Regions from separate parts of the Rothia sp. ZJ932 genome, predicted to be linked through region 2. Evidence: predicted binding sites of a transcription regulator. Region 2 holds the regulator's gene; the other holds the start of a gene.

Region 1 (15,636 bases), 810 kb from region 2:
TTGTTGGTAGCGCTCCTCAGCACTCTTCTGGGTCCGGGTTCTATGCAGTACACACTCGGCGCTGTTTTTGGTGTTTTGGCTGTGCTCTTTGGCTCTTTGGGCGCGGCGTGCGGCGCATTGGTTGCGCTGTTTCTTGATAAGAAATCGGTGAAGCGCGCACAAACCTACCGCGCTATTCCCGAAGACTAAAGTTTTACCCCCGGTGTGTTTTCACGCCGGGGTTTTGTTTTGGCTTTCCCGCCAACCATGCCACCCACAAGGTACTGGATGACGGGGTAAAGCCGGTACCACCCGGTACTATAAAAATAGTGCTGTGCATCGCAAATGTGCGAGGTGCAGCACTGAAAGTTTCGCAATCAACCACCAGCGGAAAGAGGGCTCCAATTGGCTCGTCCCGACGGCACACTAACCCTTGATTTAGACCCCATCGACCACGGCCCTAAAGATGAATGCGGCGTTTTCGGTGTGTGGGCTCCCGGCGAGGATGTCGCCAAACTGACCTATTACGGTCTGTACGCTCTGCAGCACCGCGGGCAGGAATCAGCTGGTATCGCTACCAGCAATGGCAAGAACCTCGCGGTCTATAAAGATATGGGTCTTGTCTCGCAGGTGTTTGATGAAGCTACGCTGACGACTCTCACCGGTCATATGGCTATTGGTCACTGCCGTTATTCCACCACTGGTGCGTCACACTGGGCGAATGCTCAGCCGACTTTGGGTGCGACCCCGCACGGTACGCTGGCGCTGGCGCACAACGGTAATATCACTAACTCAGCGCAGCTCTATGAGCGTGTGCTGGCAAAAAACTCCGGCGCTAAACCCCAGCGCGGTGAAATCGCCCAGGGTAACACCACCGATACCGCTTTGGTAACTGCCCTGCTAGAGGATCACCCCTTCGATTCCCTTGAAGAAGCAGCCCTCGATCTGCTTCCCACTCTCAGGGGCGCTTTCTGCCTAACTTTTATGGATGAAAACACCCTCTACGCAGCGCGTGACCCTCAGGGTATTCGACCGCTGGTGCTTGGCCGTCTCGAACGCGGCTGGGTGGTCGCCTCAGAGACCGCCGCCCTCGATATTGTGGGTGCTTCTTTCGTGCGTGAAGTTGAGCCCGGCGAGTTCTTGACCATCGATGAAGACGGTTTGCGTACCCAGCGCTTTGCAGATGCTAAGCCCGCAGGTTGCGTTTTCGAGTACGTTTACCTGGCGCGTCCTGATACCACCATTAGCGGACGCAGCGTCTACGAATCGCGCGTTGAGATGGGTCGCCAGTTAGCGCGTGAGCACGGCGTTGATGCCGATTTGGTCATGCCCACCCCCGAATCTGGTACTCCCGCCGCTATTGGTTACGCCGAAGAATCCGGCATTCCCTTTGGTAACGGTGTGGTGAAGAATGCTTACGTGGGTAGAACCTTTATTCAGCCCTCTCAAACCATCCGCCAGTTGGGTATTCGGCTCAAATTGAACCCGCTCAAATCAGTGATTGCTGGTAAGCGCTTGGTGGTTATTGACGATTCCATCGTGCGTGGCAATACCCAGCGCGCTATGGTACGTATGCTGCGCGAAGCGGGTGCGAAAGAGGTACACGTTCGTATTTCATCACCACCCGTTAAGTGGCCCTGCTTCTACGGCATCGACTTTGCCTCCCGCTCAGAGCTGATCGCTAACGGTCTTGTAATTGACGAGATTCGTGAGTCTCTCGGTGCTGATTCGCTGGGTTACATTTCTGAAGACGGCATGATTGCAGCCACCAACCAGCCCCGCGCTAACCTGTGTACGGCTTGTTTCACCGGTGACTACCCGGTAGAGATTCCCAGCCACGAACGCGGCAAGAATGTCTTTGATGCTGATAAGACCGGCGGTCCGTTCTCTGGCGCTGTCGCTGAAGTGACTGTTAAACGCCCTGTACCGAACAAACCCGAAAACGCTCAGGCTGTTTCTATTGACACACGTCCGGGCACTGAGGCACTTGAGCACAAGGTGGCAGAAGCAGACGCAGCCCAGCGTGGCTCCTGCGATCCAGGCCCCGATTCTGACCTTGAGTCGCTGGTTCTGCCCGAAGACAAACGCTAAGACCCCACCCACTTCTTGCAAAGGATTAAATTGATGACTGAAAAAGTAACCTACGCCGGTGCTGGCGTTGACGTAGAAGCCGGCGACCGCGCTGTTGAGCTGATGAAGGACGCGGTGAAGGCAACCCACAGTGCCGGTGTTGTAGGCGGTGTTGGCGGTTTCGCGGGTCTTTTTGACCTCTCTGTACTCAAAGAGTACAAGAAGCCTTACCTGGCAACTTCAACCGACGGTGTGGGCACCAAGGTAGCGATCGCGCAGAAACTCGATATTCACCACACTATCGGTCAAGACCTGGTGGGTATGGTGGTTGATGACATCGTGGTTACCGGTGCGCGCCCGCTGTTTATGACTGATTACATCGCTACCGGCAAAGTAGTTCCCGAACGCATTGCTGATATTGTGCGCGGCGTGGCTGAGGGCTGTTCACTGGCTGGCACCGCCCTGGTGGGTGGTGAAACAGCTGAGCACCCCGGTCTGCTGGCTGAAGATGAGTACGATGTTGCTGGCGCGGCTACCGGCATTGTTGAAGCTGACGAGCTACTGGGTCCAGACCGTGTGCGTGAGGGCGATGTTCTAATTGCTATGGCGTCCTCAGGTATTCACTCCAACGGTTACTCCCTGGTGCGTAAGGTGCTTGAGGTGGCTGGCTGGGGTTATGAGCGCCACGTTGAAGATTTCGGACGCACCATTGGTGAAGAGCTCTTGGTGCCCACCCGCATCTATACCGCTGACTGCCTTGATTTGATAGAGGCATTCCCCGTCAATGGTGAAGACGGCACCACCGGTAGCGGAATTCGCGGTTTCTCACACGTCACCGGTGGCGGTCTGGCAGCTAACCTGGCGCGCGTCCTACCCGTTGGCACCGTTGGTCTGGTTGACCGTTCTACTTGGGAAATTCCGGCTATTTTCAAGCTGATCGGTGATTTGGGGGCTGTTCCTCAGGCTGATCTTGAGCGCACCCTCAACCTGGGTGTTGGCATGATTGCTGTGGTTGATCCTTCAGTTGCTGATGCGGCTGTTGAGCGTCTGAACAAGCGCGGTCTGCCCTCATGGATCTTGGGCACCGTCGAGGCAGATAACGGCGAGCACAAGAGCAATGCCGACTATGTACAGGGCGCTAAGGGCGTGGACGGCGGTGCAGCAGTGCTGCTCAATAGCTACGCTAGCTAAGCAGCTAGCCCTCTAAAGGTCTAATATAGAGGGCCCGTTTCTTCATCTGCAGAGGATGAGGAGGCGGGCTCTTTGTGTGTTTAAGGAGGCTTATTCGGAAGAGAGGATAGGTAAAATTTTAGGAACCCTTGACAGAAAAACGTGTCGGGCATTACATTAATAAGCAACCTACCGGTAGGGTTCTTAGCCGCTTTATAAACTAAGGAGTTTATGATGTCTTCTCGAACCCGTATGAGTGCTCTCATAGCTCTACTAAGTATTACTTTTATGCCTATGCAGTCAGTTGCGCTGCCCAATAATATACAAGAACAGCCTATAAGCAAAGTAGAAGATTTTAGCTTTGTTCATGATGACGATAGCCCTCCAGTTGGTGGTCAATATTTTGGAGATGACCCAAGTGGCACCACACCCAACGCATCCTGGAGATCCAGCTACGCAGTCAGCACAGAAACAGTACAATTCTTCTACACAGGAAGGTGCCGCTAACTTATACCAAGGAGAGCGAATCATTGAGGTTTGCATGTGGTATACACGAAACAGCGCTACTGTTGCTGGAAAGTCTTGCTCTAATGCACGCAGCAACGGTTCAGCATGGAGTGCAGGCTCTGAAACAATACTGCGGACTCACGATTCGCTGGGCTGGAACGACCTTCCAACAATCTTTAGGTACAGCATTCGAACTGTTCCCAGTAACCTCGTCTAAATAGCAGGCTTATCCAGAGGGGTATTCAAAGGACAGACAGCAGCGGAAGGATGTTGCAGCGACGAGTCATAGACTGCTTGAGTAGAGCGTTAGCAAACCTGAAAGTTAGCTCGTCCTGATAAAAAATCTTGCACAATACTCACGCCGTTTTCCCTCTTGCTGGAGCAAGGAGAGTGGTTCGTCGTTGTTACCTCCGGAACTGTTCAAAGAAATTTTGAATAGTCCTCTCCATCCGTACGATATGGGAGATATTTTCCGTATCTCCCATCTTTGGTTTCAGTACAAGAATAATGAGCACCTAGTAAGCCCATAAAACACACGCTGAGAGGATTCTTCCTCGTCATACCTTAGGTGGAATCATGAACGGTAGATCTCTCCCTTTTCTTTTTACCTCGCTCCTAGCTTTTATTTGCCTCATGGTTCTTGGTCTCTACCTCTTTGTAGGTCAAACACCGCAGGCAGCCTCTGCACGAGCTTATACAAATACTCAAACCATTAAGCTCTACCAAAATACTCTCAGCACCCTTAATCAAGCAACCCTCAAAGAAATAGCAGATACGCTCAACACTTCCCTAGTAGCTTCTACAGACGCAAACTTTAGCGTTATATCTATCTACTCCCAGCAGGGCTTTCTGAATGAAGAATTTCCGCAGAACCAAAACCACGTCTTAGTTAGTGAAGGAATCAACACCGAGATCATAGAAACCTGTGGGCTTCCCACCTCAGAAATAAACAGTAGCCTAGTTTCCCCTTATCAAAACACACGTATTGTCTACCCCTGGGGATCCTGCCTGGAAGGCGCCTATTCCTACTTATTGCTTGCCTCCTCGCATCCGCTAGAAGAAGAACGCATTCTTGCTACCTTTAAATCCCGAGGAATCACTGCTTTTGAAATCCCTGCAGGAGCTCTTCCCTCAGCTACCAGCGACACAACATACGCACCGGCATTACTCTGGTCTTCTATTCCCTTTCTAGCCCTGGCGCTCATGACGTATGTCATCGTCTATCAGCAAAAGGAAAAAATACTGGTTTCCGCTCTTCTAGGAATGTCGCGTTCCCGCACGCTGAGAAGCCAACTCTCCAGTCTTTTAGCTCTACAGATTCAGCTCCTGCTGCCTGCGATTCTCATTAGCCTAGCTACCTACTTCCTCACCGGAGGTAACTCTTTCGTTACCTGGCAGCACCTCGCCATTATTTCTTTTTCCTGTTTGGCAGTCATTTACTGCTATCAGCTTCTTCTTTACTCTGCCTACATTTACTACGCTATCAGGAGGTGCGCATCTCATGTTCTATATTAAAAGACTCCTTGCAGATGTCCGGGCAACCGGAATCTTCACCTCTTTGCTAGCTCTTGCATCCTTTATACTTGTGTGCATCTCTACTCTCGCACTCAACATTATGCCCCCGGCACCTTCCATTGAGCTCCAGAAGAGTCCGCAAGAAACCAGCTATTTTAAGGCACTTCCTGCCCCTGCTTCTAGCCACGAGACATCAGCAAACTCCTACCTACAAGAACTGCTGACCAAGAACCCCAAAATGCGTTTCATAGCAAATCTCAGCGCAATTACTGCTCCTGACTATAGTGACGCGACTTTTTCTGAAGAACACCATCTAACCAGCGGATACATCATTTTTTCAGCAGCCCAGCATTTGGAGCTGGGGGACGCCATCGTCCCCATCCCAGGCTCTGATGCGGGGTACAACCTTTATGGCACCATCCCAGAACTAACGGGCACAACCTTTAGGGGAAGCCCTCTGACCCTTCACGATGAAAGCGCTAGCACTTATTCCTGGATCGATGGAAAGCAGCAAGAAATCCGTGCTGATCAGAGTGGTTTTCTACTGGCACACCCGAGCCACCTGGAAGATTTTGAAAATGATTTTCTTTCCAATCCTGCTATTGGTTTAGAGGAAATTGAAAGGGGACTCATCTGCGTCTGCGCCGTGCAAGAAGCTGAAGAAAAATTAGCGGCTTTCCCTCTAACCATTAGGGGCGCAAACATCAGCTACACACTGCAAGCGGTAAACCAGCAACAGGTATTTCCTCAGTCCATTCAACAGGGCATGATGAGTGAAAGACTATTCACAGCGCTACCCCACCTTGTCCTACTATCCTTCTTTGTCTTAGCTACACAAACGCTGCTATGGCTGATAAGCCTCAGGGTGAATACTTTTCAGGTGGAAGAAATATATGCGCATACACCATTTTTTCGTGTACTGCGCATAGAGATTCTAGTTTTTATTTCTTTCTCCCTCCCTCTGGTATGCGGGTATTTAGCAACAGAAATACTTTATTCACTCTTCATGAATGAAAGCAGCAACTTTTCTCTGACCTTGTTGCTCTGTTTATTCTTTTGCCTCCTAGTGCATCTAGCTACCGCATTTTTCTACATCAGTTATCGTAAAAAGAGCACCTAAGGACTAATACACATGGAACATCCATCCATCTTGGCACAGGGCATCTCGAAAAGTTTTACAGAAAGCGAATCCTCCCAAACTGTGCTTTCCGAAGTTAGCCTGACTTTCTACCCTCACAGGGTCTATGCGGTGTGCGGGCCCTCAGGGTCAGGAAAATCCACCCTGCTCTCCGTTATCTCTGCCCAGGAGAAACCAGATAGTGGTAGCGTAGAAATACTCGGACAGCCTCTCAACTATTCAGATGCCAAAGCCGCCACTTCGTTTCGCTGCCACCACATCGGTTTTATTTTCCAAGATTTTCGCCTCCTTGAAGCTGAAAGTGTGTACGCAAATGTTGAGCTTCCCCTACTAGCTAGCACAGAAAAACTCACTAGGGCAGAAAGAAAACAGCGGGTGGAGCAGGCACTTGAAAGCGCCCGTTTCAGTTTGAAGTCCTCCCGCAAGGTCAAGATGCTCTCAGGCTGTGAAAAGCAGCGCGTAACGATTGCCCGAGCCTTAGTCAACGACCCTGAAATTATCATTGCTGATGAACCAACATCAGCACTTGATGCTCAGCTGAGACAAGAGATCATGAAGCTTTTCCGCACCCTCGCAGAAGCAGGTAAAACCGTTGTGCTAGCAACCCATGACGAAGAAGTGATGCATCTTTGCGATGAAGTGATTAGGCTGCATTGAGACTTCTCAAAAAGCAGACAGTGTAAGGACGCAGCAGCATAGGTGAGTTGTAAGCGTGAATCGCCTGAGTAAATCGACAGCTAAGAAGGCGCAGTTAACGCCCCCGCACAGGTAAGTGCGGAGGCGTTAACGTGAAAAAGTTAAGAGGTAGAACCCTACTTAATGAGCTAGGGCACTACTTCTTATCAGAGTAGTCGGCGCTGTACTTATCGACGTACTCTGAGTAATCGTCATCCTCATCGTTGTACTTATCAGCGTACGATGAGTAGTCATCATTTTTGGCGGTACTGAGCTCGCGTTCAAGAGCTGAGTAGTCGGTATCGGGAACGAAGTATTTCATTTCCCGTGCCTGCCGCGTTGCTTTAGCCTTTTGACGGCCGCGCCCCATGGCGTGACCCCCTCTGCATCGATCGTGTTCCGGTACGCGTGTGTTCACGACGCAACGAAAATCGGGTTTACGTCTTTCGTCTGTTAAGGGTACATGGTTTTTGCCGTATATGCTCGTTGCGTTACGCCAAAAAGCCCAACTGCCAGCATTTTCACGGTCAAAAGCCCTCTGCCCTGCGTTTATGAGGTTCAGAGCATACAAGATTCAGGGCGGAGCGGGTATTTATAGCACCCGGTCGATGAGTTCTTCGAGAGCGTCACGGGCGGACGCGCGCCAGAGGTAGGTTGCTTTACGGTCAGCTCGGGTGGGGCCAGCGTTGATGATGCCCACAGGTTTTCCGGCCCGCAGAGTGTCAAGTACCAGTTTGTAACCGCTCATGACCGCAACCGATGAGCCAACAATGAGAAGAGATGAAGATTGCTCCAGTAGCTGCTTCGCCTGCTCCTTGCGGGGTGTCGGAACGCTCTCCCCAAAGTAGACCACGTTGGGTTTGAGTTTCTCAGAACCGCAGCTCAAGCATCCCACCATCTGAAAATCAGCGATAAAAGAATCTGAAAGATCAACGTCGCCATCGGGATTGACCTGCAATTCAGCATTGTCCAAACGTTCGAGATAACCGGGGTTAGCGTTTTCTAAGCGCTGGTCTAAAGCGGTGCGGGGTTCAACAAAACCGCAATCTAAACATTCAATCTTTGAAAGATCACCGTGCAAAGGTAAAACCTGCCGAGCGCCCGCTGCTGAATGTAGCCCATCAACATTTTGAGTAATAATCGCTAATACTTTTCCGGCTTCTTCTAATTCAGCTAATGCGTAATGAACTATATTCGGCTGAGCGTTTTTCATTTGCCGCCAGCCCACATACGAACGAGCCCAGTAGCGGTGGCGGGCACCGGCGTCATACTTAAACTCTTGGTAGGTCATGGGGCGGTGGCGACGCAACGAGCCGTTAGGACCGCGGTAGTCGGGTATTCCCGAGTCGGTCGAAACCCCGGCGCCAGTAAGTACCAGCACTCCCCCAATATCTAGCATCTGAGCGATACCGGCGGCGGCAGCTCCAGTATCAGAATGGACGCCAGCATCCTCCACAACCCTTGAGATAGAGCGCAAGGCTGCAGCGTGCGTGGTAGCAATATCAGCGCGTTGTAAAGACTCAGCGTTGGCATATTCAGCAGAAGACGAAACGAAGGTTTGCATATTTTCCATTATGCCCGGCGAGGACGACTCACAATGCTACACCCGCTACAAGAGACCACCAGCATCCCCGATTCAGCGGTTGTTGCCCGTCAGCTCAGACCTAAAAGAAGCCTCTGATGATTTTTCAGGTGTTATCTCGCATAGCGCAGAAAAACCGGCGTTCCACACCTTTTTGTGAGGTCTGGAAGGCCGGTTTTTATTTTTAGCGTTGTTCACTTAGTCAGGTTTTAGCGGCTAGCGGTGACAGTGAGCCCGTCCATCGAAACGTCGGGGTTCACGTCCACCTGCACGGTATCTCCGTCGCGAACCTCACCGGCGAGGATTCCCTTCGCCAGACGGTCACCAATTTCGCGTTGCACCAGGCGACGCAGCGGACGCGCACCGTAGCTAGGATCGTACCCGGCAAGCCCCAGCCACTCAAGAGCAGCATCGGTAACGTCCAGGCTCAAGCGACGATCAACCAGGCGCTTACCCATAGCATCAATTTGTAGGCTAACAATCTTACCCAAATCCTCTGCGCTGAGCGGCTCAAACATGATGATGTCATCTAAGCGGTTGAGGAACTCCGGCTTGAAAGAGGCATTGACCACTCCCATTACCGCGGAGGTACGCGCGTCCTCATCGAGGTTCTGGTCAATCAAGAACTGCGAGCCCATGTTTGAGGTCAGAATCAAAATCACGTTGCGGAAATCGACGGTGCGCCCCTGGCCGTCGGTCAGACGTCCATCATCAAGTACCTGCAAGAGAATGTCGAAGACCTCCGGGTGAGCCTTTTCGACCTCGTCGAGCAAAACCACCGAGTAGGGACGACGGCGCACAGCCTCGGTCAGCTGACCACCTTCTTCGTAACCCACGTACCCGGGAGGGGCACCGACCAAGCGGGCTACCGCGTGCTTCTCGGCATACTCGCTCATGTCGATACGCACCAGCGCGCGCTCATCATCAAACTGGAACTCAGCCAGTGCCTTAGCCAGCTCAGTCTTACCGACACCGGTGGGGCCCAAGAACATGAAGGAACCAATCGGGCGGTCAGGGTCTGAGATACCCGCGCGTGAACGGCGAACCGCGTCCGCAACGGCTGTGACTGCCTTGCGCTGACCAATCAGGCGCTTGCCCAATTCTTCTTCCATGCGTAGCAGCTTCTCAGATTCGCCCTGCAGCATACGCCCGGCGGGAATACCCGTCCAGGCTGAGATGACCTCGGCAATATCGTCTGCGGTCACCTCTTCAGAAACCATAGTCTCGGTTGAGGACGCTGCGGCTTCCTCCTGGTGTGCCTCGGCAAGCTGAGCTTCAAGCGCGGGAATTTCACCGTAGAGGATGCGGGAGGCATCTGCTAGGTTGCCTTCGCGCTGGGCGACCTCAGCTTTAGAGCGCAGCTCATCAATCTGAGATTTAAGTTCACCTACCTTATTGAGTCCAGCTTTCTCGGCTTCCCAGCGGGAGTTCAGCGCGTCCAGCTGCTCTTTTTTATCTGCCATATCGGCACGCAGAGCCTCCAAACGCTCTACCGATGCGGGGTCGGTTTCGTCAGCAAGTGCCAGCTCTTCCATGGTGAGACGGTCAACGGCGCGACGCAGCTGGTCGATTTCCTCGGGTGCCGAGTCAATTTCCATACGCAGACGCGATGCTGCCTCATCGATCAGGTCAATCGCTTTATCCGGCAGCTGACGCGAGGGAATGTAGCGGTTAGACAGGTTCGCAGCTGCCACCAGGGCTGAGTCTGCGATGGATACCTTGTGGTGAGCTTCGTAGCGTTCTTTGAGTCCGCGCAGAATACCGATGGTGTCATCGACCGACGGCTCCCCCACGTAAACCTGCTGAAAGCGACGTTCGAGGGCAGCGTCTTTCTCGATGTTTTCGCGGTACTCGTCCAAGGTGGTGGCACCGATCAGGCGCAGTTCACCGCGGGCAAGCATGGGTTTGAGCATATTGCCCGCGTCCATGGAACCTTCGGTAGCACCGGCACCTACCACGGTGTGGATCTCGTCGATGAAGGTCACAATCTGACCTTCAGACTTTTTGATCTCTTCGAGAACAGCCTTGAGTCGTTCCTCAAACTCACCGCGGTATTTAGCGCCAGCAACCATTGCACCGAGGTCAAGGCTAATAAGGGTTTTACCGCGCAGAGATTCAGGCACATCGCCCGAAACCATGCGCTGGGCAAGACCTTCTACCACGGCGGTTTTACCGACGCCGGGTTCACCAATGAGAACGGGATTGTTCTTGGTGCGGCGTGAGAGTACCTGAATGACGCGGCGAATTTCGCTATCGCGCCCAATCACGGGGTCGAGTTTACCCTCGCGTGCTACTGCGGTGAGATCGGTGCCGTACTTTTCGATGGCTTGAAAGGTGCCCTCGGGGTCTGGGGTATTCACGGTGCGACCTCCTCTTACACTCGGAATAGTTGATTCAAGCACCTGGGCAGACGCACCGTTGTCGGTGAGCGCGCGGGCGGCGTCATCGTTACCGCTGGCGATGCCCAGGAGCAGAAGTTCAGTTGAAACGTATTCGTCGCCGAGTTGCTCAGCTTTGGTCTGCGCTGTTTGCAGGGCGCTCAGGGTAGCCCGCGAGAACTGGGCTTGGGCGGTTGACGAGCCCTGGGCGCTCGGTAGTTTCTTGATAACGGTGGATGCTGCCACTGAGATAGCATCCACATCTGCGCCGGCTGCTTTGAGCACGGCGACTGCAACGCCTTCGCGCTGGTCTATGAGTGCTTTGAGCAGGTGTGCCGGTTCAATACTGGGGTTGCCCGCTGTTTGGGCGTTCATATTCGCTGCCGAAATGGCTTCTTGCGATTTGGTGGTGAATTTGGTGTTCATTGTTCCTCTAGTGATCGTTGGTGAGGAGCGCTGGTTTTGGGCTGGCAAGCCGACTACCTGCGTCCGTTCCTTTTAGATAAATTGAGTGTACTACGCTCAACTTTATTTTGTAAAGCGTGTTCCCGCTTTCTACGTTCTACGGCAAGCATCGGCACTCCGCTACAAAGCTCAGGCACACCCGGGGACACCACCGCGCCAGAGGTGACCACCAAAAGTAAAAGGTGACCGCGAAAAGTAATGGTGACCATGACATGTGCGGTCAGCATTACTTTTCGCGGTCACCTCCGATTTTTCGTGGTTACACCGCGCGAAGGCAGGCACACGGCGGCAGTAAAGAGACTCTCCCACCAGCTCTACCCGCGCGCATCGTGTCGGCGCGCACCAGCGTCCCTACGCCCTAGTCAAGAAAGTCATAGGTGTAGGACGCGCGTTCCCGCTCCTCTTCTTGCTCCGGGTCGATGCCGGTGAGGGTGCGGTGGGTTTTCTTAGATTCATTCAAAGCTAGAAAATAGGTAGCCAGTGCGAAGCAGAGGGTAAGGATTCCAGCCGTATTGCCGAACCCGGCTGAAAGACCCACAAACCGCTCCCCGAATACCTGCGATGCCGCCGACACCACGCGTCCGCCCATACGATCTGGCACTAAGAAACCAAATACCAGGGCAAGAACAAAAGAAATCACGTACACCAGGGCAATAGTAAAAGTTGTCGACCGAGTAACATGCAAAGCAGCTTCACGACGCATCATCACAGCACCCATACCCAGCGCCACTAACAGCATGGGCCCAAAACTAACAGCGAAAACAGGTACAAGGTCGCCTCCAGCGCCAAACAGTGAGCGCCCGGCGACTATCCAGAGGGTCGCAATCACCGCCAGCGGGTAGGCAAGGCGGGGCAGGTAACGGGTAAAAGCAGAGGATGCGCGTTGAGTATTCACGTAATTTATTCTACGAACCTTGTGGAGCAGTTGTTGTAGGGTGAAGGTATGACTACTTCGCAGAAACCAGCAGCAATTCTTTTCGATCATGATGGCACTCTTGTTGATACTGAGCCCCTGTGGGCGAGGGCTAAGGAGGATGTCGCGCACGCGTACGGTAAGCAGTGGAGCGAGCAGGACACCTTGGACGCGCTGGGTAAGCCCATGCAGGTTACCTACGACATCATGAAGGCTAATGGTGTTGCGCTGAGTGATGAGCAGATTTACGACGGTTTGGTGAGCAGTATTCTGGGGCAGCTGGATGATGCACAGATTGAGTTTCTGCCCGGTGTTGAGAAGCTGTTGCAGGATGTGCATGAAGCGGGTATCCCGGCGGCGATTGTTACTAACGCTACCCGCCACATCGCGGAGCGTACTGCCGCGATGGCACCGGAGGGTCTATTCAGAACCATTGTGACTAACGATGATGTCACCAATCCTAAGCCCGATCCTGAGCCTTATCTTTTAGCGGCTCAGCGGTTGGGTGTTGAGCCGAGTGAGTGTATTGCGCTCGAAGACTCCCCGAGTGGTGTTGCCAGTGCCAAAGCAGCTGGGATGAAAGTGATTGTTTTGCCCGGTATGCAGCCTGTTAAGGAAGGTGAGGGTAACTTACACGTTAGCCACGGGGAGCTTACTTTTAAGGCTCTCCTTATTCTGAATAATTCATAATAAGCTAGATTTTTGGCTGAAAACCGCCTACACTTAAAGCACGGAAACAACCATTTTCACTTCCGTCGAAACCACCGGACAGGGAGTGAAAAGCTAGAGTCAGGAGATTCTTATGTCAAACAAAAACGCAGCTTTCACCGTTCCCGGTCTCGTTGAAGAAACCGGTCACCAGATTGCAGACGCTTTGCAGCTTCGCCTGCACGCGATGAACGATTTGCATCTCACCCTCAAGCATGCTCACTGGAATGTCGTTGGTCCTAACTTCATTGCCGTCCACGAAATGCTTGACCCCCAGGTTGATTTGGTTCGCGGCTACGCAGACGAAATCGCTGAGCGCATGGCAACTATGGGCGTTTCACCCAACGGTCTGCCCGGTGCCCTCGTTGAACAGCGCACCTGGAACGAGTACGACGTCAACCGCGGCGACTCTCTGGATCACCTGCGCGCACTCAACGACGTTTACACCGGTATCATTGAGGACAACCGCGCAGTCATCGCAAAGGTCGGCGACCTTGACCCCATCACCGAAGACCTGCTGATTGGTCAGACCGCTGAACTTGAGAAGTTCCAGTGGTTTATCCGCTCACACATCGAAGACGGTAACGGCAACCTCAGCTAAGTTTTCTAACACCCCTCAAGGGGTTTGAACTCAGGGGACGCACCCGCAGTCAGTGGGTGCGTCCCCTGAGTTTAAGATTGCCTTGATGGCATCGAACGCGAGAATTACCCCACGTTGAGGCTGTTTTGTGCTCCTCATTCTTTTATTTTGGAGCCAGCTTGTATTAGAGTGTTTTGGAGCGAAGGGGAGTAGCTCCCATCGGTAGCGTTATCTTGCCTAGCAGGTAGCGTAGCCTAAGCGGTTTATCGACATACTGGTTCGCGCAAGCACCCGGTAAATCACCCGTTATGCATCAAGTATGCGGGCGAGCGAGACCTTCGGCGAGAAAGTATTTTCTTTAGCCGAGGTCTCTTTTTATTTTTAAGCTGAGATCGGCGGCGCGAGTTTTTCAAGGAGCTTGCCATGACCGATGGTTCGCATATTCGCCAGCCTGTAGCTAACCCTAGCAAGGCGCAGATTCGCAGATGGAGACGTTATCTTGCCGAGGAAATCTCCGAGGCGCGTATTTACGCTACCTTAGCAGAGCGGGCTGAGGGAAAAGAGGCTGAAATCTTACGCGAAGTAGCCCAGGCCGAATTTCGTCACCAGGACCATTGGCGTACCCTGCTGGGCGTACATGCTAGCCCGGAGCCTCGCCCAGCAGTTTCCGCCCGCTTCTTAGAGCTGCTGGCGAGGAAGTTTGGTTCGGTCTTTGTGTTGGCTCTAGCCCAACGCGCTGAAGGGCGTTCCCCCTATGCTAACGATTCTGATGCGACCGAAGCCATGGCCGCTGATGAAGCCATCCATGAAGAGATTATCCGTGCCCTTTCTATTCAGGGGCGAGAAAAACTCTCCGGCAACTTCCGCGCAGCGGTTTTTGGTGCGAATGATGGCTTGGTTTCTAATGCAGCTCTTATTATGGGTGTGGGGGCCAGCGGTGTCGACAGTTCCTTGATTCTCTTATCGGGTATTGCAGGTCTGTTGGCTGGGGCTTTCTCAATGGCTGCTGGGGAGTTTGTTTCGGTGCGCTCCCAACGTGAGCTTCTCGATGCTTCTCGCCCCACTCAGGTGACTCTCGATGTTGCTCGGCACCTTGATATCGAGCAAAACGAGCTGAAACTTATTTATAAGGCACGCGGTATGAGCGAGGAAGCTGCCGAGCACCGAGCTATGGAACGGTTGGGGCACTTTACATGCGACTGTGACCCCTCATTTTCGTTTCGGCCGGGCACCGAAAATGAGCATGAAATCAACTCCCATAGCGTACTTGGGAGCGATGTGGGGACAGCTGCCTCCAGCTTCTCTTTCTTCGCCACTGGCGCCTTTATTCCGATTCTCCCCTATCTACTGGGTTTCTCCGGTATGTTAGCCGCGGTAGTCTCGATGGTGCTAGTTGGCATTGCTCTGTTGATTACTGGCGGAATAGTTGGTCTACTCGCTGGGGCTTCTCCGCTCAAGAGAGGCGGTCGTCAGCTAGCCATCGGCTACGGTGCAGCTCTAATGACTTTCTTTTTGGGCTTCATCTTTAATACCGCCATCCTATAAATCCCAACCGCCCACTTTGCTATGACTAAGGAAACCTTTATGCGGTGTGCCCGAGGCACATTCTCTGTACGCAGGGCACACCGTATAAGCTGATTTCTCTAATATTTCCTCGGTTTTTACCTGGGGCGGCGGTAACGTACGAGGAGGAAACCAGCAAGACTCAGCAAGAGGCCGATAATCAGAATTAGCATGACGCCGTTGGGCCCAGTGTGAGCCAGCAAAGTGCTGTGAGAGGGAGCCTTCGAAGAGATAAAAGCGTGAGCTGAGGACGCCGATGAGTCAGCTGTGGCACCTCGAATCCCAGCATTCTCCTCCCCCTGGGTTTTGGGTGTAGGCTGCGGATCCGCAACTGGAACAGTTGAACTCACAACAGCTGGGGGAGCAACTTTCACCCCAGCAGATTCGGTAGGC
Region 2 (15,636 bases):
CACGGCAGGTGTCAGTTAAAGCAGCCTACGGTCTGTGGGTTACCCCCGCCGAGAAAACAGCGATACACCGTGTGCTCAGCGATTGCCCAGAACAGCCTGCCTACCGTTCGCGCTTCGTAGGCTAATAGCCTTCGGTACATCTCAAGGAGGCGGCGGTGAATCAGTTAGCCCGGTACTCACCGGGTAGCGCCGAGTATCGGCGGCTACTCATTGCTATGTTCTGCGCGGGGCTTGCCACCTTCGCCCAGCTTTATGCTCCCCAGTCGGTGTTGCCGGCTATAGCCGCGGGCATCAACGTCAGTGTGGATACTGCTGTCCTCACGATCTCTGCGGCAACCGCCGGTTTGGCTCTTTCAGCCCTCGGCTGGGCCTGGTTAGCCGATAGGTTCGGACGCGCCAGAATCATGCTCTGGGCATTACCCTGCGCCACGGTACTGGGGCTGCTCAGCCCCCATCTCAAGCCCTACTCACTACTGCTTGTTGTGCGTTTTATCGAGGGGTATTTTCTCGCCGGGGTCGCCGCAGTTGCGGTCTCTTACATTGTCAGCATCACCACCGTCACCGCCCGCTCAGCGGCAGCCGGAATCTTCATCTCAGGCACATCTCTTGGAGGTCTTGCAGGTCGGTTAGTCAGTGGCTTTGTTGCTCAGTTCTTTTCATGGCAAGCAGCCCTCACCAGTGTCTCGGTGCTGGCGATGGCGGCAACTCTGACCTTCTACCTCTTGCTGCCCAGGGTGCAGGAGCATCCGCGCAATGCCTCCGCCCATGCTAGTCAGTTCATGCGCCAGCATCTAAGAAACCCCGTGCTGATGGGGTTGTACCTTGCTGCCTTTTTACTGATGGGGGCTTTCGTCAGTATCTACAACTACCTGACCTTCAGGCTCGAAGCGCAGCCCTTCGCTCTGCCCGTAGCTCTTGTTTCCCTGCTTTTTTGTGCCTACCTGCTGGGCACTTTCTCATCGACCTACGCCACTTCTTTAGTTAAAAAGTATCGCTTCGGGCAGGTTTTTGGCACAGCGGTAGGGCTGACAGTGCTGGGCATCCTGCTCACGCTCAGCAGTTCCTTAGTGGTCATCATCGCAGGTTTGGCAACGCTGACCACGGGGTTCTTCGCTGCCCACGCTCTCGCCTCAGCGCAGGTGGGAATTATCGCCGCAACAGGGCGTACCCAGGCAACTGCCCTCTACAACGTCTTCTATTACGCAGGATCAGCCGTCGTGGGCTGGCTCATGGGTCTGCTCTACGTTCAGGCAGGCTGGTTAGCTGTTGCCCTCACCTGCGCCGCCTGCGTGTTAGCCGCCGGACTTCTGGTAGCTAACACGTGGCGTCCACCCACGAAAAATCCCGCCCCACCGGCTACACCCACTAGCTAGTGAATGTAACCGTCGGAGCGGGATCTCTGTGAAGGTCAGTCTCAGCAGTGCTTACAGGTTTACTTCGCGCTGCATATCTTCTTTGAAACGCTTGTAGCCGGCAATACGAGTGGGTGAGTTGCGTACTGCAAACCAGCCGATACCCAAAATGATGAACCATAGGGGCATCGCAAACAGGGCGTTGCGGGTGTCTTCGAAGGACGCCAGTAGCACCAGCATTGCCGCGAAGAAAACGAGCACTAGGTACATGGACGCCACCCCACCGGGCACTTTGTAGAGAGATGCCGCATGACGCTCCGGGAACTTCTTGCGGTACACCAGGTAAGCAATCACCATCATTGACCAGTTGAAAATTGCCAAAACAGCTGCGACAGTGGTGACAAGCTCGAAGGCTGCCATCGCGCTTTCACCGGAGTAGAGCAGTACCAAGCCGAAGAGCATGAGCACGGCGGTCAAGAACAGAGCGTTGCGGGGAACACCTGCTGATGACAGCTTGCCGAAGGACTTAGGCGCGCTGCCCTCTTCTGCCAGACCGTACAGCATGCGGGAGGTTGAGAAAACACCGGAGTTTGCGGACGAGGTGGCGCTAGTGAGCACCACGAAGTTCACAACAGAAGCGGCAACGCCCAAGCCAGCGAGAGTGAACATTTCAACGAAGGGGCTCTGATCGGAGGGGATCGAACGCCAGGGGGTCACCATCAGAATAACGGCGATGGTGAGAACGTAGAAGAGAATAATACGAATGGGAACAGCGTTGATCGCGCGGGGCAGGGTCTTGGTGGGGTCTTTAGTTTCCGCTGCTGCGGTACCAACAAGCTCAGCGCCCAAGAAAGCGAAGAGAGCAAGCTGGAAACCAGCGAGGAAGCCGGTGACACCGAAGGGGAAGAGACCGCCGTCGTTCCAAATATTTGAAACCTGCGCCTGGTGACCCTCCGGTGAGGTAAAGCCAACCACGACCATACCGATACCAACAATAATGAGGGCGATGATGGCAACAATCTTAATCATCGCGAACCAGAACTCGATTTCGCCAAAGTTCTTGACGCTGGGCAGGTTAAGGAGCAAAAGAGCAACGATGAGAGCGATCGCTGGAATCCACGCCGGCAAATCTGGCCACCAGAAATGCACGTAGTTGGTAATAGCAATAACGTCTGCAACACCGATAACTACCCAGGTAAACCAGTAGGACCAGCCCACAAAAAAACCTGCCATGGGACCTAGCAGGTCGGTTGCGAAGTCAGCGAATGACTTGTAGTTAAGGTTTGAGAGCAGCAGCTCTCCCATGGCACGCAGCACAAAGAAAATCATGAAGCCGATGATGGCGTACACAAACAAAATTGAGGGGCCTGCCAAAGAGATAGTTTTGCCAGAACCCATAAACAGGCCGGTGCCAATAGCACCGCCAATAGCAATCAGCTGAATATGTCGGTTGCTCAAACCGCGCTGTAGCTCACCCTGGGGTGCGGGTGTATGCGAGGGGACTGCCATCGCGACCTCCTAATAATCCTGCTCTGCGTTAGGTGGTTGACCCAGCAACAGCCAGAGAGGTTTCTATAAGTACCTATTACTATGTAATGCACCTATCTTAGTAGGCATTGGCATCCACAACTTACCCATGGTGCAGGTATATCCTAAAAAAGTACGAGAAAAAAGAAAGTTTTTTCTGTAAAAACACTTGATAATACTTTCTATGTAAAGTAATATTTTTGTATAAACCGCCAGCAAGGCACAAACTCGCACAAGGAGAAACTCATGGGAATCCTTTCAAACGCCGCCCTTCGCACCGCAGCAGGCGCCTTCATTCTTAACTCAGGCATCAACAAGTGGAACATGGACGAGGAAACCTACGGTTACCTCAAGAGCATGGGCTCAGCAGCAACCCCCGCTGTCAATAAGCTCTCCAATAAGCAATTCGGCAAGGGTCTCTCAGCAGCAGAAATTACCCTCGGAGCTGCCCTGCTGTGCCCCCTGGTACCGGCTAAACTCGCAGGTCTTAGTCTGACTGCTTTCGGCGCAGGTCTGGTAGCTATGTACCTCAACACCGATGAGTACACCGAAGCAGACGGCATTCGCCCCACTCAGGAAGGTACTCCCTTCGCTAAGGACATCTTCCTCGTCTCATCAGGTCTGGCACTGCTGACTTCAAAGAAGAAGTAACTTCTCTTTTAGGGCTTGAACCCAAAAACGCCGGCGGCACAGCTTTACAGCTTGTACCACCGGCGTTTTTTATGCGTCCGCTTCTATGGTTCTACCAGTCACTGTTACCAGCCTTGTAGTCTTCACTCATTTGAGCAGTAATTTTCTTGAGCTTGGTCGTATCGGGGTGCTCAAGCTCGGGCTTAGGCATAGTGAGGTCAACCTCGTGGTCAATCTGAGCATCAAGAGCGCCGGGGTGCTGACCCATGAAGTACTCAATATCTTCAACTGATGCCTCAAAGTCGGGGTCATGCTCAAGATAGAGCTTGGTTTCACGCACTACCAGACCAGAAAGAATGACCAAACCGATAAGGTTGGGAATAGCCATCAGACCGTTCATAACATCCGAAAAGGTGAACACTAGACTTAGCGGGGCAACAGCACCTAAACCACAGGCAATAGCAAAGACCATGCGGTAGGTCATCAGGGCTTTCTTGCCTCCACCCAAGGACGCGAGCGCGCGTTCACCGTAGTACGACCAGCCGAGCACGGTGGAGTAACCGAGCAGTACCAGACAGAAGGTAACAATATAGCCGCCCCACTCACCGGGCAGGCCAGTAGCGAACGCTGCGGAGGTCATGGTTGCGGGGTCGTCGTAGCGCCAGGTGCCGGTAGTGATGATGATAAAGCCTGTCATGGAGATAACCACGAGAGTGTCTACGAAGGTCTGGGTCATGGAGGCAAGACCTTGACGGACGGGGTGGGAGGTGGCTGCTACGGAAGCGGGAATAGCTGCGGTACCCATGCCAGATTCGTTAGAGAAGAGTGAACGCTGAGCGCCAATCTGTAAGGCAATGAGAAAACCTGAGCCAACAGCACCGCCGGCAACGCCCGCGCCGGTAAAAGCACCGGTGAAAATCAGGGAGAATGCTTCGGGAATGTTCTGGTAGTTGAGCGCCACGATGTAGGCACCAAAGCCTAAGTAGATCACGATCATCAGGGGCACGCAGAAACCGGTGACCTTTGAGATGGTCTTGATACCGCCGAGCAGGGCAATGGCGGTAAGAATAGCGATGGTGATTGCGGTGGTCATCGGCGGAACGCTGAAGGAGTTTTCCAGGTTAGCGGCAATCGCGTTGGACTGGGTCATGTTGCCAATACCAAAGCAGGCAATCACGCAGCAGACCGCGAACATGATAGAAAGCCCGTACCCGAACTTATTGGGGATGCCGCGGCGCAGGTAGGACTGCGGGCCGCCGGTCATCTCACCCAGCTGGTCGTGGTGGCGAAAGCGTACGCCCAAGAAACACTCAGCGTATTTGGATGCCATACCGATTAGCGCGGTAATCCACATCCAGAACAAGGCACCCGGACCACCCAAGCTGATGGAGAGAGCGACACCGACGATATTGCCGGTACCCACGGTAGCGCCCAGTGCCGTTGCCATCGCCTGAAAAGAGCTAATTTCGCCCTTGAGACCGGACTGCTTGGCGCGGCGACCGAACTGAATACTCATTGCTTTAGCAAACAGCCGAAACTGAATACCGCGCAACCGCACCGTCAGAAAAAGACCGGTGCCCAAGAGCAGAGGAAGCAAAAGCCAAGGCCCCCACACAAAACTAGATACTGCTTCTAAGGTAGATTCGAGCGCTTGCACGATTGCCTTGCCGCCTTTGTATAAAATGTTTAAACCGTCATAGGTGGTTACCATTCTAACCAGTATCTGTGGGGTACCGAACTGTTACACCCGTTAGTGAGTCATCAACCACTATCATTGAACAGTTACTATTGCGCCCACGTGCTTAGAGTTTCCGTACGCGGGCTTTACATCAACTCAAGGAGAGTTATGGAAACTAACAAGATGAAAGAAGATTTGGCTGCTAAAGAGGAGATGCGCGCGGCAGGCTTTGAGCCTATGGAGCAGGAGGTTCCTGAGAAGTTCCACCGCCAGCCCTACTCGTTTGTGCGCCGCGGTGATCGCCTGACCGCCCGTCGCCAAAAGGCGTGGGATACCTACGCACCCACCCACATCCTAGATTTGCCCCGCACCATCGCTGATACTTCGGTAGCGCCCGGGGCAACGTTTGATGAGCAAGCACTCTACGGGCGTACCGCTCCCCTCGTCGTCGAAATTGGCTCCGGTTTGGGCGAGGCTATTGTACACCGCGCGTCCGAAGTACCCGAAAACAATTTTCTTGCTGTTGAGGTCTATACCCCCGGCATCGCTGATTTGCTGCTAAAGATGGGTCAGGCTGGCGTTGAAAACGTGCGCGTGGCACAAGCGAATGCGCCCGAGCTGCTCGATAACTTGCTCGAAGAAGATTCTGTGGACGAGCTGTGGGTTTTTTTCCCCGACCCCTGGCATAAATCCCGCCACCACAAGCGCCGTCTGGTCTCCCCCGATTTTGCCTCCAAGGTAGCGCGCGTACTCAAGCCCGGCGGAATCTGGCGTCTTGCTACCGACTGGGAAGAATACGCCCTGGTCATGCGCGAGGTACTGGAGGCTCACCCTGACTTTGAGAACGTGTACGCCGGTGAGAACACCAGCGAAGAAGACCCCATCGGTGGTTGGGCACCGCGCTGGGAAGGTCGCACGCTGACTTCCTTTGAGCGTAAGGCAGGCGAGGCAGGACGCCGCGCCCACGATCTGACCTACCGCCGCAAGTAAAGCACATAGGCTGGGTCATCAGTGATCGCTTTTTCTCTGGCTCTGTGCAGTCTAGGAATCCCCTGCCAGCGGTCTTTTCCCAAGAATCTGCGATATAGTATCTAAAAAATATGGGTGACCCTACTTTTATTTTTTCTCATCTCTCGTAGCAATTATGAGTAGAGTGAGAACTGATAGCTAGAGGTGAGGGAAACCAATAGACCTCCGAGCATCAACCGCTTAAGCCCACAGTCTCTGTGGGCTTTTGTCGTTAATAACTGATATTCCTGTAAAACCTTCTTCATGTTTCTTGCCTATATCGATGAAATTGGTGAACCAGGCGCTTTCGTTTTCTAAAGACCATGCACGGTACAAAACATCCTCTGCATTTAGCTAGGCTGGCTTCGTAATACCAGAGGAAAGTGTGCGGCAGTTCGGTGCCAAGGTGATTCCTATGGTGCGCGAGCTCGTGGCACAGGAGAAGGACTGTGCGCGTCCACCCAGTAGATCGGGCAGGGGCAGGGGGTGCCGATTAAACAGTGAAAGGTACCGCTTGTGCAAGCGGTACCTTTCACTGTTTATCGATACTTATCCCCAAAACATCTAGGGGTTACTGACCGGTCTTCTCATAGGAGTCGATCGCGCCGGGATTGCCCTCCATGAAAGCATCAATCTGAGCTTTGTCGGCGCGCAGCTGAGGATCGTTCTTCAGATAGTGCTTGGTCTCGCGGGCAATCAGACCCGAAAGAATCAGCAGACCAATCAGGTTGGGAATAGCCATCAGACCGTTGGCGATATCTGAGAAGGTCCAGACGGTAGTGAGTTCGGTGGTGCAGCCAACGAAGACGATACCCGCAAAGAACATGCGATAGACCATCACACCACCGCGTCCAACCAGACGCTCGACGTTGCGCTCACCGTAGTACGCCCAGCCCAAGATAGTGGAGTAGGCGAACATCACCAGACCGATAGTCACAATCCAGCCACCGATCGGGCCGATTTCCCCACTAAAAGCAAGGTTAGTCATGGTAGAGGCTGGAACCAGTTCACCGTCAGTACCGGTTGCATGCCAAGCGCCGGTAACGATCAGAACCATACCGGTGCAGGTCACCACGATGATGGTGTCGATGAAGGTCTGGGTCATTGACACCATACCCTGACGCACCGGGTGGGTGGTCTGCGCAGCCGCAGCGGCAATAGCGGCAGAACCCATACCTGATTCGTTCGAGAAGATACCGCGGGCAACACCGTACTGAATCGCGTAGATCATTGCGGAGCCGGCAAAGCCACCAACAGCGCTGGTGCCGGTGAAAGCATCCGAGAACACCTCACCAAAAGCGGCGGGAATCTGAGCGAAGTTCACACCGATAATGTACAGCGCACCACCAACATAGAAAACAATCATCACGGGTACAAAACCAGCGGTAACCTTAGCGATGGACTTGATACCACCTAACAGAACCATCAGCGTCAGTAGCGCCAGCAGAGTACCGGTGAATGCAGCGGGAATATCGAATGTTTCCTTCAGGTTGCTCGCAATGGAGTTACCCTGGGTCATGTTGCCGATGCCGAAGGACGCCAGTACAGCAGCAATAGCGAAGAAAAGCCCCAGGAACTTACCCAAGCCACCTTTAATGCCACGCTCTAGGTAGTACTGCGGACCGCCAGAAACTTCACCTTTAGAGTCCTTGGAACGGTAGCGAACCCCCAAGAAAGCCTCTGAGTACTTAGATGCCATACCGAAAATCGCGGTCACCCACATCCAGAAAAGAGCGCCGGGGCCACCGATGGAAATCGCTGTCGCGACACCGACGATATTACCGGTACCCACAGTTGCCGCCAGCGCGGTGGTCAGCGACTGAAACTGGGAGATGTCGCCGCCCTCAGCGCCTTCGTCCTTGCGGTCAAAGAAAGCAAGACGAAGGGCAGGGATCAGCTTCACGAGCTGCAAAACGCCCAGGCGAATGGTGAGATAAATACCCGTGCCCAGCAGCAGGGGAATCAAAACAAAGGGGCCCCAGATGATGCTGGAGATATTGCCCAAGATTTCATCGATCATCGACGGTTTTCTCTCTTGAAAAAGTGTGAAAGGTATGTGCAAGAACACGGGTTCTTGTGTGATGTGAGATGAGTCTAATACAGCTCGGGTTACATTTGTGTAACAGCTCTTATTTATGACGTGGTTTTGGGCATAAAAATACCGCCTAACGGCGTCTCCACACTGCCGTTGAAGGCAGTACGTTCGCTGTCAAGCGGTATTTCTTGTGTCAGTGTCAAGTTATTCGCTACTTCACGGGCGGTAGAGCACCACAGCCTGCGATCGGGTGCGTGCAGCCGGACGCTTGCCGCGAGGCAGATTCACCACGTCCCCTGAGAGACCCGCAGCAAAAACACGGGAGTTCTCTTGCAGTCTCAGGCGCACAGCCTCAAGTTCCGCCTGCAGTTCTTTATTGCGAGCGCGCAGCGCCTCCACCTGGTTTTCCAGCTGCATGATGCGCTTAATGCCTTCGAGAGAAACCCCGTCGTGCGAGAGGTTCTGGATTTCCTGCAATTTCTCAACATCGCGCTGGGAGTAGCGGCGGGCGCGTCCGGGTGCGCGCGAGGGCTGAACCAGACCCATGCGGTCATACTGACGCAGGGTCTGCGGGTGCATACCAGCAAGTTCTGCCGCTACCGAAATCACAAAGAGCGGTCGGTCTGATTCATATACCACGGTTTACGCCTTTCTCAGCAGCTCTTCACGCACGTCGCCCTGAGGTGCCAGCTCAACAAAACGCGCGAAGGCTTCTTGTGCTTCATCGCTCAGGTCAGTGGGCAGCTGCACCTCGGGAATGACCAAAAGGTTACCCTTAACCCCGTTCTTACCGGGGAAGCCGCGTTCTTTGGCGCGCAATTTCTGACCGGCACGAGCACCGGGGGCAAGGCGCAGTTTCACGGTGGAACCATCGAGAGTTGGTGCCTGAATGACCCCGCCATTAACAGCTTCTTCAAGTGAAACGGGCACGCGCACCAGCACATCGTCTCCGTCTCGTTCAAAGATGGACGAGGGCTGTACACGCACTTCAATAATCAGATCGCCTGCGCCACCGGGACCGGGCTGACCCTTACCGCGTTTGCGAACCTTCTGACCGTCTTTAATACCGGCAGGGATCTTCACCTCGGTACCCGCACCGTTGCCACCGCGCACATGCACGGTGTGACCGGTAAAGGACTCTTTAAGGGTGATAGTTGCCTGGGCGGTGAGGTTAGCGCCCTTGGCAGGAGCCTGCTGGAAGCCACCGCCACCAAAACCACCGCCTCCGAACATACCACCCAGTAGGTCGTCGATATTAATGTTCTGACCGCCGCCAGCTGAGAAACCGCCGGGGAATCCTCCACCAAAACCACCAGCGCCACCGGGGAACCCGCCCCCACCAAAGCCAGCTGCGCCGTACTTACGAATCTGATCGTATTCCTGACGTTGCTTAGCATCAGAAAGCACATCGTAAGCCTCAGAGACTTCCTTGAACTTTTTCTCAGCCGCGGCATCGCCAGAGTTCTGGTCTGGGTGATACTTGCGCGCCAGTTTACGGTAGGCCTTCTTGATATCGGCATCCGCAGCGTCATCAGAGACGCCCAGAACCTTATAAAAGTCTTGATTCAACCAGTTTTCACTAGCCATGAGTATGAACGCCCCTTTTCTTTACTCGTGCGTCAATCTTGTAGATATAGATATTTGAAGTTTGATTTTTGTCAAAGCACTGAGACCGTAGTATGCGACTTGCGACTTTTGCGAAGCGTAGCGAGCAGTGTTTGAGCTGGAGCGTACTACGGCGTAGTGCTTAGTATTGGTGTGAAAACAGCGGGCAGATCGATTGCTCGTACCTGCCCGCTGCCTCATATTGCTTTATGCGCTAATGCTATTCAGCTGCCGCTACAGCAACCTGCGCGGTGCGAACGACGCGGTCTTTGACCTTGTAGCCGTTACGCAGAACCATTGATACGTGATCTGGTTCGACCTCGCTGGTGGGCTGCTGCAAGACTGCCTCGTGAATCTGGGGGTCGAAAGCATCCCCTACAGTACCGAAGCGTTCCAGTCCCTGCTTTTCCAAAGTTTCAGTCAGCTTCTTAGCAATCGCAGCGAAAGGGCCTTCTTCAAGATCTCCGTGGTTGCGTGCCGCATCAATATCATCGATAACGGGTAGCAGGTTGGTGACCAGGTCAGCAATGACGAATTCACGCAGCTGCTCTTTTTCTTTCGCCGAACGATTCTTGAAGTTGGTAAACTCTGCCTGAAGGCGACGCAAGTCTTCCAAGCGCTCCGCAGCAAGTGCTGCATCCGCGCTGGTCTCTGCGTCAGTATCCGCGCCGGATGCGTCAGCTTCAGCTGATGCTAACGCATCTGACTCGGTGACACCTTCGGGCTCGGGGTGACCCTCAGCCGCCGGAGCCTTGAACGCCTCTTCCAGAGGGTCAGTGCTTTCGGGCTGCACGTCTGCGGGCTCGTTGGTGTTTTCTTCAGCCATGATTAGTTCTTCTTCTCGTCTTCTTCGTCGATTACTTCAGCATCTACTACATCGTCTTCAGGTGCCTGCGCGCCCTCAGCGGTTGCGCCTTCAGCCTGAGCCTGAGCGTAGAGTGCCTCACCGAGCTTGGTCTGAGATTCCTGCAGCTTCTCGTAAGCTGCCTTGACAGCCTCATCGTCATCACCTTCAAGGGCGGTCTTGAGAGCATCAACGTCGCCCTGAACCTCGGTCTTGACGTCCTCAGGCAACTTCTCGCCGTTTTCCTTGATGAGCTTCTCAATGGAGTAAGCAGCGTTCTCAGCCTGGTTGCGGGTCTCAGCAGCTTCACGGCGTGCCTTGTCCTGCTCAGCGTGAGCCTCTGCGTCCTTAACCATGCGATCGATATCGTCCTTAGACAGTGAGGTACCGCCGGTGATAGTCATGGACTGCTCGGTGCCGGTGCCCTTGTCCTTCGCTGATACGTGAACGATACCGTTCGCGTCGATATCGAAGGTCACTTCAATCTGGGGTACACCGCGGGGAGCAGGCGCAATACCGGTCAGCTCGAAGGTGCCCAGGTTCTTGTTGTCGCGAGTGAACTCACGCTCACCCTGGAAAACCTGAATTGATACTGAAGGCTGGTTGTCTTCAGCGGTGGTGAAGGTCTCTGAGCGCTTGGTCGGAATAGCGGTGTTACGCTCAATCAGCTTAGTCATGACGCCGCCCTTGGTCTCGATACCAAGTGAAAGCGGGGTAACGTCAATCAGCAGAACGTCCTTGCGCTCACCCTTTAGAACGCCTGCCTGAAGAGCTGCACCCATAGCAACAACCTCATCGGGGTTTACGCCCTTGTTGGGTTCGCGACCACCGGAGAGTTCCTTGACAACCTCGGTCACAGCGGGCATACGGGTTGAGCCACCAACCAGAACGATGTGGGCGATATCTGATACCTTCACATCTGCTTCAGCAATAACGTCGTTGAAGGGCTTCTTGGTGCGGTCAATCAGATCTGCGGTCATGTCCTGGAACTTCGCGCGGGTCAGCTTCTCATCCAGGTGGATGGGCCCCTCGGGGGTTACTGAGAGGTACTGCAGTGAGATGTTGGTTGAGGTAGCTGAAGACAGTTCCTTCTTAGCCTGCTCAGCTGCTTCACGCAGACGCTGCAGAGCAATCTTGTCCTTTGATAGGTCAGCACCGGTCTTTGACTTGACCTGTTCGAGCAGGAAGTCAACAATGCGCTGATCCCAGTCGTCACCACCGAGGCGGTTATCGCCTGAGGTTGCGCGTACCTGAATGGTGGAGAAGCCGTCTTCGTCCTTGCCTACTTCAAGCAGGGAAACGTCGAAGGTACCGCCACCGAGGTCGAATACGAGAATCAGTTCGTCTTCGTTGCCCTTGTCCAGACCGTAAGCCAGTGCTGCTGCGGTGGGCTCGTTGACGATACGCAACACGTTCAGACCTGCGATTTCACCAGCTTCTTTGGTTGCCTGACGCTCAGCGTCGTTGAAGTAAGCAGGAACGGTAATAACCGCGTCGGTAACTTTGTCATTCAGGTAGGCTTCGGCGTCGCCCTTGAGCTTCATGAGGGTACGAGCTGAGATTTCCTGAGCGGTGTAGGGCTTGCCGTCGATGTCCTGGGTCCAGGTGGTACCCATGTGACGCTTGACAGATGCGATGGTGCGGTCAACGTTGGTGACTGCCTGACGCTTTGCAACATCACCGACCAGAACTTCGCCGTCCTTTGAGAAGGCTACGACTGAGGGGGTGGTGCGAGCGCCTTCAGCATTCGCGATAACGGTGGGCTCGCCACCTTCGAGCACTGATACAACTGAGTTGGTAGTACCGAGGTCAATGCCTACTGCACGTGACATAAGGGTTTTCTCCTTAGTGAGTTTGTATTCTCTGTTAGGTCTTGTCGAACGCCTTGCATGCCCTAGCCAGAAACTTGAGCCATAAGCACTCAAGGCGTTCGTCTTGGTTAACATCTTGCCACGTTTTTGAACTTTGTCAACAGAGTTGAGTCTTATGCACTCAATTTTTTGCACAAAACCACTAGCAGGTAGGGAATTTACTACCCTCAGAGCCCCTTAAAAGCCCGTGTTTTCCGCGCATTTAAGGGGGCGGACGCGCGCCCATCCCCCCTTCCTTTCGCCCTCAGCGAATTTGAGCGAGAAACCGCCGGGCAGTAACAGCAGAAGAATCTTTACTCCGCCTGATAGTGCCATACGAAGGCTTATATAACCCCTGTGATGGCGCGTTGAGGCGGAGCGAGCACTATCACGAAACAAACACAGTGACTAAACTGAAGAGCATGACCTATAAAGTAATGACCGTATGCACCGGCAATATCTGCCGCTCCCCCACCGGCGAGTACCTGCTCAAGCAAGCCGTGAAAGAGGCGGGGCTTGATGTAGAGGTTGATTCATCGGGTATTTCTAATGAGGAGCGGGGCAACCCCATTGACCGCCGCGCCGCAAAAGTGCTCAATGAGTTGAACATCAGCACCAGCGCCCACACTGCCCAGCAATTCGCTGTCAGTGACTTCGCGTCCCACGATTTACTATTGGCAATGGATCTCAACCATTACCGGGCGCTCAAGCGTATGGCTCCCTCTGAGCAGGAGTCTGCCAAGATTCGCCTCATGCGCGAATTTGACCCGACTGTCGCCGATCAGGATCTCAACGAGCTGGGCATTTATGACCCCTGGTACGGAGATCTCAAAGACTTTTACATTACCTACGAGATGATCCGCGATGCTGTGCCCGGCGTGATTGAGCACATTCAGCAGGCTCAGGGTTTATGAGTGAACGCGATGACTCGGTGCACCTAAGCACGCTAGGAATGCCTGCACTACCGCCACACGCGTCCGCCACAGCTGGTACTGTCCATGAGTTTTGTGTGGAAGTGGAAAGACTACTCAACCAGCGGTTACCGCATATTCCTGAGGGGCAGCGACTGATAGTTGCCATCGACGGACGTTCCGGGGCGGGCAAGACGACCCTTGCCACCATCGCCTGTGATTACCTGTGGCAGGCGAGATTCAGCGTTGATATTTTTAGGCTCGATGAAACCTACCAGGGATGGGAGGGACTTGAACCTGCCCTGGAGACTTGGCAGGTTACCAGTGCCGAGATAGCCGCCGGGCGCGCGGGCACCTGGTGGGGTTGGGATTGGCAGGAGAACCAGCCAACCGGTCCTCATACCTTTGCAACAGACGCGCGGGTTCTCTTGGTAGAGGGTGTAGGGGTAATGACGGGTACCGCTCACATCACCGGCTGGGTGGAGCGTGATGATTCTGCGCGACGTGAAGAGGCGTTGGAGCGCGATGGCGAAAGTTACCGTCCCTTCTGGCAGGTGTGGGCTAGTCAAGAAGACGCAATGTTGCGTGAATATGCGAGCGCTTATAACCGGTGCGATATCGTGCTTAATCGCGCATAAAATCTTGTGTGCTGGCGCTCCACCACAAATTATTTTCGCTGTAAAATATTTGGTGGAGTGAAGAACCTAAAAACCGCTAGAAAGAGGCGCACTGTGAGCACTGTTCAGCCCAAAATCACCCCCGCTATTATTGTGGTGCTCGCTTCGCTCACTGCGGTCGCACCGCTGGGTATCGATATGTATCTGGCAGCGCTGCCCGGTATTGCCCAGGATTTAGGTACTACCGCATCGCGCGCGCAGATGACTCTTTCAGCCTTCATGCTGGGTATGGCGGTGGGGCAGGTTTTCATCGGCCCGCTGTCAGATAAAATTGGGCGTCTGCGTCCGCTATATATGGGCGTCATTATCAACCTGTGCGCTACCGCTTTCATCATTTTCGCACCCACCATTGAGCTAGTCATCGCGGCGCGTTTTCTTGCGGGTATGGGCGGTTCTTTCGGTATGGTAGTTGCCCGCGCCATTGTTGCTGACTCCACTAGGGGTCTGCAAACAGCGCGTTTGATGGGCATCATGATGATGATTAACGGTTTCGCCCCCGTGCTCGCACCGCTGGTCGGTGGTTTGGTGCTGACCTTTGGCACCTGGCGCACTATTTTTGGTGTGTTGAGCATCTTTATCTTTCTCTCGACTATCGCCGTTTTTATGGTTATTAAAGAGACTCTTCCCGCAGAAAAACGACGCACCGGTAACCTTTTCGACACCTACAAGGGTTTGGGGCAGGTACTGGCAATTCCCCGTTATCGCGGTTTCATGCTGACCATGGTATTCGGTTTTGGTACTCTCTTTGCCTACGTCTCTGGCTCAACCTATGTGTTGCAAAACGTGCTGGGGCTGAGCGAAACCCAGTTCACCTGGGTCTTTGGCGCTAACTCACTGGGTATCATGATGATGACTTCTCTGGTGACTTATCTGGTTGGACGCGTGCCACAGCGCACCATGCTCACAGTCGGGGTGGTTTCTCTGCTGGTGGTGAGCATCAGTATTCTGGTGCTGTTCAGCGTGGGTATCTCACTGATTCCCACTCTGATTCTGTTCTTCCTCACCACCTGTTCGGTGGGTCTGCTTTTCGGTAACGCTTCAGCGCTTGCCCTGGTACAGGCGCGTCATATGGCGGGATCAGCATCGGCGACGATGGGCGCTACCCAGTCGATTATGGGAGGCATTGCCTCTCCCCTGGTTGCGCTCGGTGGGGCTAGCGCTTACATGCCGATGGGCTACACCATGGTTGCTTTCGCTATTTTGGCGGCGCTGGCTTTCTTTACAACTCCGGTAGCGCCCGGCGACTGGACAAAGCAGGGGGCAGAGGAGTTCTCTCGCGCCGAAAATCTCTAACCTCACCCGCCGCTCGATAACTCCGCGAAAGACACTGCGCGGGGTTAGGCTTGGGGTATGACTACCACCATTGTTTTACTCTCTGATGCCGACCCCAATGGGGTACTGGCAGATATTAACCAGCCCCTGATTAACATCGAAGACCAGGGTTTGACCCGCGGTGACGGTGTTTTTGAAACGATGCTTGCTGCCAATCGGAGCGTGCGTAAATTCGATGCCCACCTGG

The links. Region 2 encodes HspR, which represses chaperone genes until heat shock. Its sites were predicted from a motif close to AAGTTGAGTCNNNNNGACTCAACTT; they were not measured.
Region 1: the regulator HspR is predicted to act here: its motif matches at 11,519-11,543, upstream of clpB (ATP-dependent chaperone ClpB).

Annotation. Positions count from the first base shown of each region.
Region 1 is NZ_CP070480.1:424,770-440,405, reverse strand. Features, by position in the region: gene JR346_RS02030 (hypothetical protein) at 1-189, shown strand, start outside; gene purF (amidophosphoribosyltransferase) at 385-2,070, shown strand; gene purM (phosphoribosylformylglycinamidine cyclo-ligase) at 2,104-3,240, shown strand; gene JR346_RS02015 (hypothetical protein) at 4,303-5,241, shown strand; gene JR346_RS02010 (hypothetical protein) at 5,228-6,361, shown strand; gene JR346_RS02005 (ABC transporter ATP-binding protein) at 6,374-7,036, shown strand; gene JR346_RS02000 (DUF3073 domain-containing protein) at 7,212-7,424, opposite strand; gene JR346_RS01995 (Sir2 family NAD-dependent protein deacetylase) at 7,647-8,618, opposite strand; gene clpB (ATP-dependent chaperone ClpB) at 8,846-11,440, opposite strand; gene JR346_RS01985 (hypothetical protein) at 11,838-12,374, opposite strand; gene JR346_RS01980 (HAD family phosphatase) at 12,423-13,082, shown strand; gene JR346_RS01975 (Dps family protein) at 13,195-13,701, shown strand; gene JR346_RS01970 (VIT1/CCC1 transporter family protein) at 14,104-15,225, shown strand; gene JR346_RS01965 (choice-of-anchor M domain-containing protein) at 15,342-15,636, opposite strand, start outside.
Region 2 is NZ_CP070480.1:1,879,457-1,895,092, forward strand. Features, by position in the region: gene JR346_RS08550 (HNH endonuclease family protein) at 1-125, shown strand, start outside; gene JR346_RS08555 (MFS transporter) at 156-1,373, shown strand; gene JR346_RS08560 (amino acid permease) at 1,425-2,861, opposite strand; gene JR346_RS08565 (hypothetical protein) at 3,126-3,530, shown strand; gene JR346_RS08570 (sodium:alanine symporter family protein) at 3,622-5,166, opposite strand; gene trmB (tRNA (guanosine(46)-N7)-methyltransferase TrmB) at 5,401-6,177, shown strand; gene JR346_RS08580 (sodium:alanine symporter family protein) at 6,767-8,215, opposite strand; gene JR346_RS08585 (heat shock protein transcriptional repressor HspR) at 8,447-8,809, opposite strand; gene JR346_RS08590 (DnaJ C-terminal domain-containing protein) at 8,873-9,817, opposite strand; gene JR346_RS08595 (nucleotide exchange factor GrpE) at 10,056-10,661, opposite strand; gene dnaK (molecular chaperone DnaK) at 10,664-12,511, opposite strand; gene JR346_RS08605 (low molecular weight protein-tyrosine-phosphatase) at 12,952-13,443, shown strand; gene JR346_RS08610 (hypothetical protein) at 13,539-14,078, shown strand; gene JR346_RS08615 (multidrug effflux MFS transporter) at 14,172-15,410, shown strand; gene JR346_RS08620 (aminotransferase class IV) at 15,468-15,636, shown strand, end outside.